One region of the Pseudomonas sp. B1-22 genome, then DNA from elsewhere that is predicted to be linked to it. Evidence: predicted binding sites of a transcription regulator. Region 1 holds the regulator's gene; the other holds the start of a gene.
The links. Region 1 encodes LexA, which represses DNA repair genes until DNA is damaged. Its sites were predicted from a motif close to CTGTNTNNNNANACAG; they were not measured.
Positions count from the first base shown of each region.

Region 2: imuA (translesion DNA synthesis-associated protein ImuA) is a predicted target of LexA. The motif match lies at 5,590-5,605, and genes of this name have one in related genera.

Region 1 covers NZ_JBCHVH010000001.1:582,498-590,247, reverse strand. The annotation lists gene ACQ5BL_RS02830 (DEAD/DEAH box helicase) at 1-2,115, shown strand, start outside; gene ACQ5BL_RS02825 (S-methyl-5'-thioinosine phosphorylase) at 2,241-2,978, opposite strand; gene nagZ (beta-N-acetylhexosaminidase) at 3,126-4,124, opposite strand; gene ACQ5BL_RS02815 (L,D-transpeptidase) at 4,136-4,660, opposite strand; gene ACQ5BL_RS02810 (TetR/AcrR family transcriptional regulator) at 4,717-5,427, opposite strand; gene lexA (transcriptional repressor LexA) at 5,681-6,295, shown strand; gene sulA (SOS-induced cell division inhibitor SulA) at 6,309-6,782, shown strand; gene ACQ5BL_RS02795 (hypothetical protein) at 6,822-7,061, opposite strand; gene ACQ5BL_RS02790 (DUF6586 family protein) at 7,173-7,694, opposite strand.
Region 2 covers NZ_JBCHVH010000007.1:218,602-226,351, reverse strand. The annotation lists gene ACQ5BL_RS25985 (error-prone DNA polymerase) at 383-3,469, opposite strand; gene ACQ5BL_RS25980 (Y-family DNA polymerase) at 3,466-4,875, opposite strand; gene imuA (translesion DNA synthesis-associated protein ImuA) at 4,883-5,497, opposite strand; gene ACQ5BL_RS25970 (ATP-dependent DNA helicase) at 6,294-7,750, opposite strand, start outside.

The sequences.
Region 1 (7,750 bases):
ATCCGCTACCTGGAAGACGGCAGCTTCGTCGTCATCGAACGGCAACCCAAGGCCGAGCAGTCCTTGCGCAAGATGCTGCAGAAACTGGGCCTGAGGAAACTCGACAAGCGCGCCACACCCCGCGATCTGGAGGACCGCTACGAATGCTATCGGCCATCCGACGACGCGCAGTGGGCACCGATCATCCAGCAGTCAGGGAGCCTTCGCACCCAAGGCTGGGTGATCATGATCGACGATGACTTCCCGTTCGACGTCAGCGAAGTCGAAGAGTGGTACGCACATATCGAGGAACAACCCGGCCAGGCCTGGTTCGACCTGGAACTGGGCATCGTGGTCGATGGCCAGCAGGTCAGCCTGCTGCAACCGCTTCTGGAGCTGATCCGGAAAACTCCGCCGACCCTGTTCAAGGGCGCCGACGATGCCGAACTCCCCATCCGCCTCGACGCCCGCCGCCAGGCGGATGGCCGGCCACTGACCGTGAGCCTGCCCGTGGCGCGGGTACGAACAATGCTCCAATTGCTGGAAGGACTGCTGCTGAGCAGCCTGCAGCGTGAGGGAAGCCGCCTGCGGATCCCCAGCACCGATGCCAACCTGCTGACCCAACTCGACGAGCACCCGCTGCGCTGGCAAGGCGGCGAACGCCTGCTGCACCTCGCTCGGCGCCTGCGCCACTATCACCAGCAACCCTGCGCCGCGCCGGAAGGCCTGCAGGCGGAGCTGCGCCCTTATCAACTTCAGGGCCTCGCCTGGATGCAGGCACTGCGCGAGCTGGAGCTCGGCGGCATTCTCGGGGACGACATGGGGCTGGGGAAGACGCTGCAGGTGCTGGCCCACATCCTTGCGGAAAAGCGCGCCGGTCGCCTGGACCGCCCAGCCCTGGTAGTGATGCCCACCAGTCTGGTGGCCAACTGGCAGGACGAGATCGCACGCTTCGCCCCGGAGCTGAGCGTACTCACCCTGCATGGCAGTGCGCGTCACCAACACTTCGACGACCTCGCACAACACGACCTGGTGATCAGCACCTATGCCCTGCTCGCCCGGGACATCGAAACACTGTCCCGGCAACCGCTGCACCTGGTGGTGTTCGACGAAGCGCAATACCTGAAGAACGCCAGCAGCAAATCGGCCCAGGCCGCCACCCGCCTCATGGCCCGGCAACGCCTGTGCCTCACCGGCACGCCGCTGGAAAACCATCTGGGCGAGCTGTGGGCGCTGTTCAACCTGGTGATGCCGGGCTGGCTGGGCGATGTGCGCCATTTCGCGCGACTGTACCGCCATCCCATCGAAAAAGCCGGCGACAACCAGCGCCTGGCGCACCTGAACGCGCGCATCAAGCCCTTCCTGCTGCGGCGCCGCAAGGACCAGGTGGCCACCGAACTGCCACCCAAGAGCGAAATCACCCACCGGGTGGAGCTCGATGAGCGTCAGCGTGACCTCTATGAGACGGTGCGCCTGACCATGGACCGCAAGGTCCGCGAGGAAATACGCCGGAAGGGCCTGGCGAGCAGCCAGATCGTCGTGCTCGACGCCTTGCTCAAACTTCGCCAGGTCTGCTGCGACCCACGGCTGCTGCAGCCGGACTTGCCGGCGACGCATTCCGGCAAGCTCAGCGCCCTACTGGAGATGCTCGACGAACTCCTCGCGGAGGGACGTCGCGTCCTGCTCTTCTCGCAGTTCACTTCGGTGCTCGATCTGATCCAGGAACAGCTACAGGCACGGCACATCCGCTATGCGCTCCTCACCGGCGAAACACGCGACCGTCGCCAGCCGGTGGAGGACTTCCAGCAGGGACGCGTCCCGCTGTTCCTCATTAGCCTGAAGGCCGGTGGCACCGGCCTCAATCTCACCGCCGCCGACACCGTGATCCACTACGATCCGTGGTGGAACCCGGCGGTAGAGCAGCAGGCCACCGACCGCGCCTACCGCATCGGGCAGGACAAGCCCGTGTTCGTCTACAAGCTGATCGCCCGCGGCACCCTGGAAGAAAAGATCCAGCAACTGCAGGCACGCAAGGCGGCACTGGCCGCTGGGGTGCTGGAGGACGGCAAGAACACCGGCCTGCAATTGCAGCAGAGCGATATCGACGCACTCTTCGCGCCGCTGCCGAAACCGTAACGGCGGGATAAAGCGCTTTTGATCCTGTAGGAGCGGATTCATCCGCGATCCACACGGCACGCCGCTGGATCGCGGACAGAGTCCGCTCCTACGGGAATTGCTCCATGAAACTGCTCAGCGCGTATTCAGCTCACCAACACGCGCCCCAGCACCTCGCGCACCTTGCCGATGCCCTCGTGCAGGGCCTGCTCGATCTCGGCCATGGTGATGATTCCGCTGGACTTGCCGGCCGCCGGGTTCACCACCAGTGACAGGCAGGCATAGGGCAGCTCCAGCTCACGGGCCAGGGCGGCTTCGGGCATACCGGTCATGCCGACGATGTCGCAGCCGTCGCGCTCCAGCCTGGCGATTTCCGCCACGGTCTCCAGGCGCGGGCCCTGGGTCGCGGCATAAACACCATGGCTGCTGTACGGATAGCCCAGCGCCTGTAGCGCGGCGATCAGCTTCTGGCGCAGCGCTTCGTCATAGGGATGGCTGAAATCGACGTGGGTGACGTGGTCGATGTCCCCCGCGAAGTAGGTGTGCTCACGCCCCCAGGTGTAATCGACGATCTGGTGCGGCACGCAAAGATGGCCGCTGCCCATCGCCGCATGGATACCTCCCACCGCGTTCACCGCCAGCACTGCCTCGGCACCGGCCTGCTGCAGCGCCCAGAGGTTGGCGCGGTAGTTCACCTGGTGCGGCGGGAAGCGGTGCGGATGGCCATGGCGAGCCAGGAACAGCACCTCGCGGCCGGCAAACTCACCGCGCTGGATGGCCGCCGAGGGCTCGCCGTAGGGCGTGTCCAGAGCAATGGAATCCTTCAGGGTCAGGCCTTCCAGCTGGGTCAGGCCGGTGCCGCCGATGATGGCGTAGACAGTCATGCTTCTATCCTCAAATTGTCCCTGCGATCTCGCGAGCTAGAGCAGAACAAGGCGGAGGGCTGGATCGGACGCGGAGTTGACTTCATGTCAATGAGCAGTCCGATCCAGCCTTCCAACGCCGTTATGCCGACGCGCAGCAGATCGCAATCAATCGATCAGTTGGGCAGCGCGCAGCTCACCGACCGCCTGCTGCCAGCGCGGAAGCTGCTTGTATTCGGTGCCCGGCCAAGCCTTGGCACGCATGCGCTGCAGGCGCTGCGGCGCAGTGACCTTCAGGCGCTGCAGCGCGCTCAGAGCCAGCTCGGCGGAGGCGCGGTCATTGCACACCAGCCCCATGTCGCAGCCTGCCGTCAGCGCGGCCTCGATGCGGTTGGCGGCATCGCCCACCACGTGGGCGCCAGCCATGGACAGGTCATCGCTGAAAATCACGCCGTCGAAGCCCAGCTCGCCGCGCAGGATGTCCTGCAACCAGCGACGCGAAAAACCGGCAGGATTCGGATCGACCTGCGGGTAGATCACATGGGCCGGCATCAGCGCATCCAGCTCGCCGGACAAGCGCTGGAACGGGATCAGGTCGCAGGCCCGGATCTGCTCAAGGCTGCGCTCGTCCTCGGGGATCGCCACGTGGGAATCCGCCTCCGCCCAGCCATGGCCGGGGAAGTGCTTGCCGGTGGCCGCCATGCCGGCGGCGTGCATACCGCGGATGAAGGCGCCGGCCAGCGCAACCGCGCGCTCGGGATTGCCCTCGAAGGCGCGACTGCCGACCACGGCGCTGCGCTGGTGATCCAGGTCCAGCACCGGGGCGAAGCTGAGGTCCAGGCCCACGGCCAGCACCTCGGTCGCCATCAGCCAGCCGCATTGCTCGGCCAGGCGCTCGGCATTGTCGTTATCAGCGATGGCGCGCATCGCCGGCAGGCGCAGGAAGCCCTGGCGCAGGCGCTGCACACGACCGCCTTCCTGGTCCACCGCCAGCAGCAGGTCCGGACGCACCGCGCGGATAGCCGCACAGAGCTCGCGCACCTGGCGCGGTGACTCGATATTGCGGGCGAAGATGATCAGGCCACCGACTTCCGGGTGGCGCAGAATCTGACGGTCCTCGGCGGTCAGCCAGGTGCCGCCGATGTCGAGCATCAGGGAGCCTTGCATGTGCATTCCTTTCAGTTCAGTTGTGGCGCCTGCCAGTCGGGGCAGACGGCCTCTTCGATTCGGACCCGGCAATGGAGGGGAACCCGGGGAAAGAGTTCCAGCAGGTCATCGTTACGCAGGCGGATACAGCCATGGGACAGCGGCGTGCCCATGGGCTCGCAGTCCGGCGTGCCGTGCAGATAGATGTAGCGGCGGAAGGTATCGACCTCGCCCATTCTATTGCGCCCCGGCTCGCAGCCGCTGAGCCAGAGGATGCGGGTGAGAATCCAGTCGCGGCCGGGAGACTCATCGTGCAGCGCCTGGGTCCAGACCTCGCCTGTCCAGCGCCGCCCCTTGAGCACCGCGCCCTTGGGCAGCCCGTCACCGATGCGCGCGCGGACCTGATGCAATCCGCGCGGCGTGCAGCCGGAGCCACTACGCTCGCCGGCGCCATTGACCGCCGTGGAGACCGGCAGGCGCACGCACAGCTGCTCCCCGGCAAAGCCATAGAGCATCTGGTCGGACAGGGAAATATGGAGGAGATCGAGATCAGCCATGGCCGGCTACTTTAGCCGATCAGGCCTGCACCGCCCAGCGCAAAGCCGGGCGTCGTTCAGACCTTGGCGGGTGCGGCGCTCGCCTTGCTGCGCGGCTTGAGCTGCGCCCCGGCCAGCGAAGGATCGCTGACACCGCTGTCGGCGCGCATGCCGGCGGCGAGGAACGGCACCATCAGGCGCATCACCTGCTCGATGGAGGTGTTCACCCCGAAGTCGTTCTCGGCCATCGCGCGCAGCGCCTTGATGCCGGACATGCTGAACACCGCGGTACCCAGCATGAAGTGCACGCGCCAGAACAGCTCCAGCGGCGGCAGGCGCGGTGCGGCTTCGTGCACCAGCAGCATGTAGCGGCGGAACACCTTGCCGTAGACTTCTTCGAGATACTTGCGCAGATGGCCCTGGCTCTGGCTGAAGGCCAGACCGAGCAGGCGCATGAAGATGGACAGGTCGTTGCCACTGCGCGGCTTCACCGCCATGGCCTGGACGACCAGCAGCTCCAGCAGCTCTTCCAGGGTGGCGCGCGGCGCGTCGGGCTTGGCCTGGCGGCGGTCCAGCTCCTTTTCGAGACTGGCGCAGAACGGGCCGAGGAAGCGCGAGAAGACCGCCTGGATCAGCGCCTTCTTCGAGCCGAAGTGATAGTTCACCGCCGCGAGGTTCACCCCCGCCTTGCTGGTGATCAGACGCAAGGAGGTTTCGGCGAAGCCTTTCTCCGCGAACAGCTGTTCCGCAGCATCCAGGATGCGTTCGACGGTTTCCGACTGGGCCATGGCTACTCCGCCTGACAAACACTTGTTTGAAACATACGTTTCAGCCTCTTGTATTGTCAAGCAAAGTGCGACCGATTGTTAACAAAAACATGGGCAATGCGACAAGCTGATTTCAACCTTCAGCAAGACGCTTGCCAGCCCGCACAGGTTACATCTGCCGTTGCAGCACCGACAGCCGCGCGAAATTAGGCATTGCCAGAGCGCCTTCACTGTATATAATTCCAGTCACTGTATAAAAAGCCAGAGTATGGACATGCTGAAGCTGACGCCGCGCCAAGCCGAAATCCTCGCCTTCATCAAACGCTGCCTGGAAGACAACGGCTATCCGCCCACCCGTGCGGAAATCGCCCAGGAACTCGGCTTCAAGTCGCCCAACGCCGCCGAGGAGCATCTGAAGGCCCTCGCCCGCAAAGGCGCCATCGAGATGACCCCGGGCGCCTCCCGTGGCATCCGCATCCCTGGCTTCGAACCCAAGGCCGCCGCCAACGAAGACGAGCTGCCGATAATCGGTCGCGTCGCCGCCGGCGCGCCGATCCTCGCCGAGCAGAACGTCGACGACACCTGCCGGATCAACCCTACCTTCTTCAACCCGCCGGCCGACTACCTGCTGCGCGTGCGCGGGCAGAGCATGAAAGACGTCGGCATCATGGACGGCGACCTGCTCGCCGTGCACGTCACCCGCGAAGCGCGCAACGGCCAGATCGTGGTCGCTCGCCTGGGTGAAGAAGTGACGGTAAAGCGATTCAAGCGCGAAGGCAGCAAGGTCTGGCTGATCGCCGAGAATCCCGAGTTCGCCCCCATCGAGGTCGACCTCAAGGAACAGGAACTGATCATCGAAGGCTTGAGCGTCGGCGTGATCCGTCGCTGAACAGGAGATATCCATGCAGTACCCGCAGCCGCTGAACCTGCCGCAACTCCCGCTGTTCCAGGAAGCACTCTGGGCGAGCGGTACTGCTCCCCTGCTTCCGGAGCTGATGGAAGACGAGCCCGCGGATGACGAACGCGCCTTCAGCGAAATCGCCCTGCGCGGCCTCCCCGGCCAGTGCCTGACACTGCTGGCGCCGATGCTCCGCGAGCTGAGCGAGGAAAGTGACTCCCGCTGGCTGACGCTGATCGCCCCGCCCTCCAGCCTGACTCCGGACTGGCTACGCAAGGCCGGCCTGAACCGCGAACGCATCCTGCTGCTGCCGGCGCGCGACCAGGCCGCCGCACAAGCCCTGGCCTGCGAGGCGCTGCGCCTGGGCAACAGTCATACCGTGGTGAGCTGGCTGAATCTAAACGCCAAGGCGCGCACGCAGCTGTCCCGCGCAGCCGTTACCGGCAAGGCGCAGAGCCTGAACATTCGTCTGGGTTGAAACAGAAGCTTCGCCGCGAATGCGGCGAAGCAGCGGGATTCAGTGCAGGACGCGTGGACCTTCGTCGTCCATGCCCATGTCGCCACCTTCGGCAAGGCGGCCAGCCATCTGCACGCCGACATTGAACATCGCCTTGGCGATTTCGATATGCTGACCCTGCAGGAAGCCTTTGGCGTCAGCGGAGAATTCCAGGGTCACCAGCGACTCCTCATCATCCGCGCGACGCAGCACGATACGCCCGTCAGGCAGCTCTACGATTTCCAGAAATGAGGTTGGCATAGCGAAGGTTCTCCACAGCAGAACCCGTAGTGTAACAGCCACATTCGCTACACCCTAGTGCAACATTCCTCAAGCCGACCGACTGGTCGCAGCTGTGGATCAATGCACCAATCAGAGCTCGGTCAGCGAGGCGCGGAAGCGCAGCACCAGCTCTTTCAGGGATTTCCGCCAGGCTTCTAGCTCGTCGTTGCTCAACTCGACCGGCGCTTCGTCATCGACATTCACCGCCTGGATCAGCGGCTGGGTCGGATCGACCTTGGCCTTCTTCGGCTCGCTCGGCGGCTGGAACAGCGCAGCGTAGGCGGCCAGCAGGCGGCCCAACCATGCTTCCGGCGATTGCGCCAGCTCGACCATTTCCGCCAGCTCCGGGCTCGGGGCGGCGGCCAGCACGTCGGCGTTCAGCAGCATGTCGACGCGCGGCGCGCCCGCCTGCGGCAGGCGGTAGTAACCGGCGATCTCATGGGCCACACCCAGCACCGCACCATAGAGATGGAACAGTGCCGCTTCGCGCTCGGCCTGGATGCGCGCCTGGGCGTTCATCGCGCGGGCCGACTCGGCAGTGCGCCAGGCTTCCAGGGCGAGGCCGGCGAAGAACAGCTTCTGGTTGGTACGGGTATAGAGTTCGTGCGCCATGGCCAGGCCCTCTCGCAATCCACGTCGGCAGTATAAGCACGCCCCGCCTCAGCGGG
Region 2 (7,750 bases), on a different contig from region 1:
ATCCGGGTCCCGCTTCGCGGGACTTCCCTCGCTCCATCGAAGTTTCAGGGGCACGCGTCGACGGGCCATCCCTGGCCCGACGACGCTCTCGCGGCATCCATGCCGCTCAACCCCTGAAACTCCGACTCCACTCGGCCTCCTGAAGGGGCGCTCGGAGTGCGCGGAGGTTTCTCTGGAAGTCTTCAAGAGCAAGAGCAAGAGCAAGAGCATCGCGGGCATGGCCCGCTCCTACGGGGTGAGTGCAAGGCGTCTCTTGTAGGAGCGGGCCATGCCCGCGATTAGAGTTACAGGCAACGCCGAGCTATCCGCCGTGATGGGTATCGCTGCGCTCCACGCCATCCTACGAGCCTGCATTTTTGCGAGATTCGTTCGCCAATTGGGCTCAGTGGAAATCCCGACTCCGCACATCCAGCCCTTCCAGCAGCTCGCTCAGATCCGTCAGCCTTCCGGCGATCACATGGCGCACGCCGTCCTTGGCTTCCAGGGCGCCGTCCACCTGCAGCAGGCGGGCGCTGAGGAAGGGGCGGCGCTGGTGTTCGGCGAGGTCGCGCCAGACGATCACGTTGATCATGCCGAACTCGTCCTCCAGGGTGATGAAGGTGACACCGCTGGCGGTGCCGGGACGCTGGCGGCCGACGACCAGGCCGGCGACGCGCACCGGGCGGTCGGCTTCCAGCTTCAGCAGGTCGCGCGAACTACGGCAACGGCGGGCCTTGAGGGCGCCACGCAGCAGCGTCATGGGGTGTGGACCGAGGGTGGTGCCGAGGGTCGCGTAGTCGGTGAGCAGGTCTTCGCCACGGCTGGGCAGCGGCAGGCTGACCGGCGCTTCCTCGGTGACTTGCCCTGCGAACAACGGCAGCTGTGGTTCGACCCCGGCAATCGCCCAGCGCGCCTTGTGCCGGTGTCCGGCGAGGCCGCGCAGGGCACCGGCGTCGGCCAACTGTTCGCGGGCGCGGCCGTCGAGGTGGGCGCGCAGGCAGAGGTCGGCGACGTCGGCGAAGGGGCGTTGTTCGCGCGCCTGGGCTACGGCGTTGGCGACCTCCTCGCGTAGCCCGCGCACCATGCGCAGGCCGAGGCGGATCGCCGGCTGGCGGTCGGCGATGGGCTCCAGGGTGCAGTCCCAGTGGCTGTGGCGCACGTCCACCGGACGGATTTCCAGACCGTGGCGGCGGGCGTCCTGCAGCAACTGGTCGGGGCTGTAGAAGCCCATGGGCCAGCTGTTGATCAGCGCGCAGGTGAAGGCCGCCGGCTCGTGGCATTTCAGCCAGCAGCTGGCGTAGGTGAGCAGGGCGAAACTGGCGGCGTGGGATTCGGGGAAGCCGTAGCTGCCGAAGCCTTCTATCTGTTTGAAGATGCGCTCGGCGAAATCCTGGGTGTAGCCGTTCTTCAACATGCCTTGGAAGAGGCGCTGACGGTGCGGCTCCAGACCGCCATGCCGCTTCCACGCGGCCATGCACCGACGCAGGTGGTCCGCTTCGCCCTGGGTGTAGTCGGCGGCAATGACGGCCACTTCCATGACCTGTTCCTGAAACAGCGGAACACCCAAGGTGCGCCTGAAGACCTTTTCCAAGGCTTTGGACGGATAGGTAACGGGTTCTTCCTTGTTACGTCGGCGCAGGTAGGGATGCACCATGTCGCCCTGGATCGGTCCGGGCCGGACGATGGCCACTTCGATGACCAAGTCATAAAACGTTTCGGGCTTGAGGCGCGGCAGCATGGCCATCTGCGCACGGGACTCGATCTGGAACACGCCAATGGTGTCGGCGCGGCTGATCATTTCGTAGGTCTTCGGACATTCCTGCGGCAGGGAGGCGAGTGTCCACCGCTGACCACGATAACGTTCGATCAGGTCGAAACAGCGGCGCAGCGCGCTGAGCATGCCGAGGGCGAGCACGTCGACTTTGAGCAGGCCGACGGCGTCGAGGTCGTCCTTGTCCCATTGGATCAAGGTGCGTTCTGGCATCGCGGCATTCTCTACCGGCACCAGGGTTTCCAATGGCTGCTGGGAAATCACGAAACCGCCGGGATGCTGTGACAGATGCCGGGGGAATCCGACCAATTGCTCGGTAAGCGCCAGTACTCGTCGCAGTACCGGGCTGTCCGGATCGAAGCCGGACTCAATCAGACGGTCACGGGGAGGGCCTTCACGACTCCAGCGCCCGCAGCAATCGGCCAGGGCACCTACTTGATCGGGCGGAAGACCCAGAGCCTTGGCCACGTCGCGCACCGCCCCAGCGCCCCGGTAGGTACTGACTACGGCAGTCAGTGCTGCCCGCGTGCGGCCGTAGCGGCGAAATATGTACTGGATGACTTCCTCGCGGCGGTCGTGCTCGAAATCGACGTCGATATCCGGCGGCTCGTTGCGTTCGCGGGAGATGAAGCGGCCGAACAGCAGGTTGCTGTGTGTTGGGTCGAGTTCGGTAATCCCCAGCGTGAAGCACACTGCGGAATTGGCGGCCGAACCGCGTCCCTGGCAGAGGATGTGCTGCGAGCGGGCAAACCGGACGATGTCATGGACCGTGAGGAAATAGCTTTCGTATTTCAGTTCGATGATCAGCCGCAGTTCCTTGCGGATGCGTTTGATGATTTTCTTCCTGGCTCCTTTGGGCCAACGTTCGCGAATGCCTTTGTGAGTCAGGGCGCAAAGCCAACTGGCTGGCGTATGCCCTTCGGGCACCAGCTCGCGCGGGTACTGGTAGTCGAGTTGACCGAGGTCGAAAGCACAGCGCCCGGCAATCTTCACCGTCTCCGCCAGCAGCTCGGCGGGGTAGATCGACGCCAGCGCCTCCCACGGTCGCAGATGGCGTTCGCCGTTGGGATAGAGGTACTGCCCGGCCTCTTGCACCGGCAGGTGCTGGCGGATGGCGGTCATGCAGTCCTGCAGGGCGCGGCGGCCGCGCACATGCATGTGCACGTCGCCGCAGGCCACGGCGGGAATCTCCAGGCGTGCGGCCTGTTCCTGCAGGCGCCGCAGCTTGCCGGCGTCGTCCGGGCCCTTGTGCAGCTCGACGCCCAGCCACAGGCGCTCAGGGAACAGCCCGCGCAACCAGAGGCCGTCGTCGTCCTGATCATCCCGTGGCAGCCAGATCGCCAGCAGGTGCTCCAAGTTGCCGTCGAAGTCCGCGCGCACCAGTCGATAGCTGCCTTTCTCGGCACGGCGGCGGGCGTGAGTGAGCAGGCGGCAGAGGTTCTCGTAGCCGGCCAGGTTCTCCGCCAGCAGCACCAGCTTCGGGCCTTGCGAGAGGCTCAGTTCGCTGCCGGTGATCAGCGGGATTTCCGTCTCCTTCGAGGCCTGCCAGGCGCGGACGATACCGGCCAGGCTGCATTCGTCGGTGATCGCCAGCGCCCGGTAGCCGAGCTTCTTCGCCCGCTCGAAGAGCTCGGCCGCGCTGGAGGCGCCGCGCTGGAAGCTGAAGTTGGACAGGCAATGCAGCTCGGCATAGCCGATGCCTTCGGCCGGCGCGCTCATGCGAACCAGCCGTGCAGCAGCAGGGGGCCGTCGTCGCCCACCGGGCGGAACGCCCAGGCGCGCTGGCCGCTGCGGGTTCGCACCTGGTAGTAGTCGCGGCGGATGTCCTCGCCGTCCCACCAGCCGGATTCGATGCGCTCGGGGCCGGCCAGCAGCGTCGGGGCGAATTCGCGCAATGGCTGGGGTTCGGCCAGCAGCCAGCCGGGGCGCGGGGCTTCGGTGACGGGCAAAAGCGGCATGGAGCTGCTTTGCCAGGCGCGCTCCGGGCGATGGTCGGCGCGGCCACCGAGACTGTGCACGGCATCGTCGCCCAGTCGCGCGCGCAGCCGTTCGCGCAGTTGCTCCCAGGGCAGCGACTGCTGCGGGCGGTCGTCGAACAGCTCGCGGTGCTGCGGGACGAAGGCCGGCAGGTCGTCGGCCAGCAGTCGCACGCTGTGCACCGGGGCGCGCAGTTGCAGTTGCTCCAGACGGCCACGGGTCAGCTCGAAGAGCATCGCTGCCTCGCGCTCGGCGCTGAGCAGGCCGACCGGCATCTGCGTGTCGCTGCCTTCGTGGTGTTCCAGATAGAGGACGAAACGCTGCACGCCACTGTCGCGCCCGGCGAGGAAGGCGGCGAGGTCGGCGGTCAGGCGGCGCAGCGGGAACAGCAGTGCCTGGGTCGATTCCACGTCGAAGTTCAGCTCGATGCGTGACTCGAAGGTATCCGGCGGCCGGTAGAACTCCAGGGCCAGCGGGCGCTGGCCGAGCAGGGTGTCGACCTGCCGCAGCACCTGTGGCGGGAAACGCCGGGCCAGACTCTCGCGCGGCAGGGCGAGCAGTTGCTGCAGGCTGCGCAGGCCCATGCGGCCCAGGGAGGTGGCGGTGTCGCGCTCCAGGCCCAGGCGCTCCAGCGGCATCCGTCCCAGGTACTGGCGCAGTTGCTGGTTGTCGTGGATCGCCAGGCCGTCGTGGCCGTTGGCGAGGATGCGCGCCGCGGCCGGATTGGGCGCGGCGGTGATGCGATGGCGGAAGCCCAGTCCGTTCAGCTCCTCGCGCAGGCGCGCTTCGAAGCGTGGCCAGGGACCGAACAGTTGCAGGCTGGACTGCACCTCCAGCAGCAGCGCGCGCGGGTAGTGCTGGCTGACTTGCGAGCTGAAGCCGTAGGCCCAGGCGGCCAGCAGGTTCTGCCAGCGCTGCACGTCGCGCAGGTCGTACTCGGCGGTGGCGAAGTCGCGGCTCAGCGCCTGGGCTGCGGTGAGCGACTGGCCGGGCTTGAGCCCCAGCGCCCGCGCGGCCGGGTTCACCGCCTGCAGCACGCGGCGCTGGGGCGGCCCGGCGAGCAGCGCCAGGGCGGCGTCCGGCTCGGGACGGCCGCGCAACACGCCGTCCATTGCCAGCTGCGGCAGGAGAATGCAGGCCCAGAGCATGGCGGCCTCAATGCCAGGGCAGCGGGATGGACCGCGTCGGCGCCAGGCCTCCACGGCACTTGAGCACGCGCAGCTGCGCCGGGTTGGCGTCCAGCGCCAGGCGCAGTGCGGCGGGCGACGGGTTGAGCGCTTCGCGCTGCGAGCGGTAGGCGATGGCCAGGGTCTGCCCGGTTTCGGCGGCCACCTGCAGGCGGCGCAGGGCGCGGTCGTCGGCCTGCTGTGGCCAGCACAGCACGGCGCCGCAACTGCCCGAGCGCAGGCACTGCTCGGCGGCCCAGAGCGCATCGCGGCCGCTGGCCTGGACGATGGTGAGCTGGTCCAGTATGACGCCGGCGGCCTGCCAGGCGGCCGGGTAGGGGATGTGGGGCGGTGCGACCAGCACGATGCGTTCGCCCGCCGCGCTGAGCCGCGCGAGGGTCGGCCAGACCAGTTGCAGCTCGCCGGTGCCTTCGGTAGCCAGGAGGATTTCGCTGAGCGCCGCTTCCGGCCAGCCGCCGCTGGGCAGGGCGGCGTCCAGCGCGGCATGGCCAGTGGGTTGCAGGCTGGGCGGCAGACCCTGGGGCTGACCCTTCCAGACCTGGCGCTGGTTAAACAGGGTGTCGAGCGCGACTACGCTGCCCATCACGCGCTCCTGGTCGGCGAGCGGAGACGGTCATGCGTCCGACGGGCGAGTTGGGGGATGGGATGGCGGGGCATGGGGTGGCTCGAATATGACTGTATGGATATACAGTTTATCCGGTGGGATGGGGCCGTCAATGGTGGTTGGTCTGACGGACGTTGGGGCTCACTGTAGGAGCGGGCCATGCCCGCGATCAGCCGGCAGGCGGCGTTTCAGGCGAGGTTCGCGAGCAAGCTCGCTCCTACAATTTGGCGGGGGCCTCGGTATTTCCGGGTGGGATCGAAATACGCCGCGATGGATGTCGCGGGCATGGCCCGCTCCTACGGGAGCAACCGCCATGCCCTCGCTCTTGATCTTTGCTCTTGCCCTTGGGACTTCCAGGGAAACATCCGTACGCGCCGAATGCCCCTTTCAGGAGGCCTCGTTGAATTGGAGTTTCAGGGGTTGAGCGGCATGGATGCCGCGAGAGCCGCGATGGGCCAGGGATGGCCCTTCGCGGCGGGCCCCTGAAACTGCGATTCGACGAGGGTATTTTTCGCCCCCATGCGAAAAACCGGATGGAGGGGCAAGACCTTTTGGTTCCTTTTGTGAGGGCGGCTATCCGACGTTTGACAAAAGGGGCTCGCCCGAGGGGGCGAAACAAAAAGTCCCAGCACACGCCGAAGCGGCGCATACACACCCAACCCGAAGCAAAAGCATCGCGGACAAAGTCCGCTCCTACCTAGCCGGAAATGCCGGCGCCGTAGCAGCTCCCCATGGGCGCTATCACGGGCATGCCCCGATCAGACCGTGCAAAGGGCTACAGCAGCAGATACCCCTGCGGCGCCTTGAACCGCGGCGGGTCGGCGATGAACTTCAACCGCTCCGGCTTCCACCACCCCGGCAGCAACTTCCGCACCGCCGGCTGGTTGAAGCGGTCATCCAGCAGGTAGATCACCCCCGAATCCGTCGTCGTGCGGATCACCCGGCCGGCCGCCTGGACGACCTTCTGCAAGCCGGGGAACAGGTAGGTGTAGTCGTAGCCGTCGCCGAACATCCCCTGCATGCGCTGCTTGATCTCCTCGTTGACCTCGTTCACCTGCGGCAGGCCCAGCGTGGCGATGAAGGCGCCGATCAGCCGGTCGCCCGGCAGGTCGATGCCCTCGCCGAAGGCGCCGCCGAGCACGGCGAAGCCGATGCCGCGTGATTGGGTGGTGAAGCGGTCGAGAAAGGCCTGGCGCTCCAGTTCGTTCATGCTGCGCGACTGCACCCAACAGGGAATATCCGGGTGCTCGGCGGTGAAGCGCTCCAGCGCCTGCTGCAGGTAGGCGTAGCTGCTGAAGAAGGCCAGGTAGTTGCCGGGGCGCGCGCGGAACTGCCGGGCCATCAGGGTGCTGATCGGCGTGAGGCTGGCCTCGCGGTGCTGGTAGCGGGTGGACAGGTTGCTCAGCGCGTGGACTTCCAGCTGCTCGGCGTGGAAGGGCGACTCCACCTCACGCCAGCCGGTGTCTTCGGGCAGGCCGAGCAGGTCGGCGTAGTAGTGCGCCGGGGTCAGGGTGGCGGAGAACAGTGTGGTGCTGTGCGCCGCCTTGAAGCGCTCGGCGAGGAAGGGCGCCGGCACCACGTTGCGCAGGCATAGGGTCGAGAGCACGCGCCGCGCGCTGACGTCGTGGCGGGTGATGTCGAACAGCGAGTGCGGCCCGTAGGACTCGGCCAGACGGCAGAACAGCATGGCGTCGAGGTAGAAGCGCAGCAGCTCGGCCTCGTTGCCGGTGGGCTGGTCGGTGAGGTGGTCGGTGATGGCGCTGACGGCCTTCTGCAGCGCGGCGATGAACAGGTCGGGAATGGTCGGGTAGATCTGGTACTCCGCGTCCTGGTCCTGGTGCAGCTGGTTCCAGTGCCGGCCGACGCGCTCCAGCGCGCTCTTCAGCTTGGCCGGGGCGACCTTGCGCAGGGCGTTGAACTCGCCCTGGTCCAGCTCGGCGCTGTACATGCCACGGCCGCGCTCGATGAGGTTGTGCGCCTCGTCCACCAGCAGGGTGACCTTCCAGTCGTTGAGCACGGTAAGGCCGTAGAGCAGGGCGGTCATGTCGAAGTAGTAGTTGTAGTCGCCCACCACCACGTCGGACCAGCGGCACAGCTCCTGGCTCAGGTAGTAGGGGCAGACCTGGTGCTCCAGCGCCACCTGGCGCACCGTTTCCTGGTTCAGCCAGCACTGTTTGAGCGCGGCCTCGCGGGCGGCGGGCAGGCGGTCGTAGAAGCCCTTGGCCAGCGGGC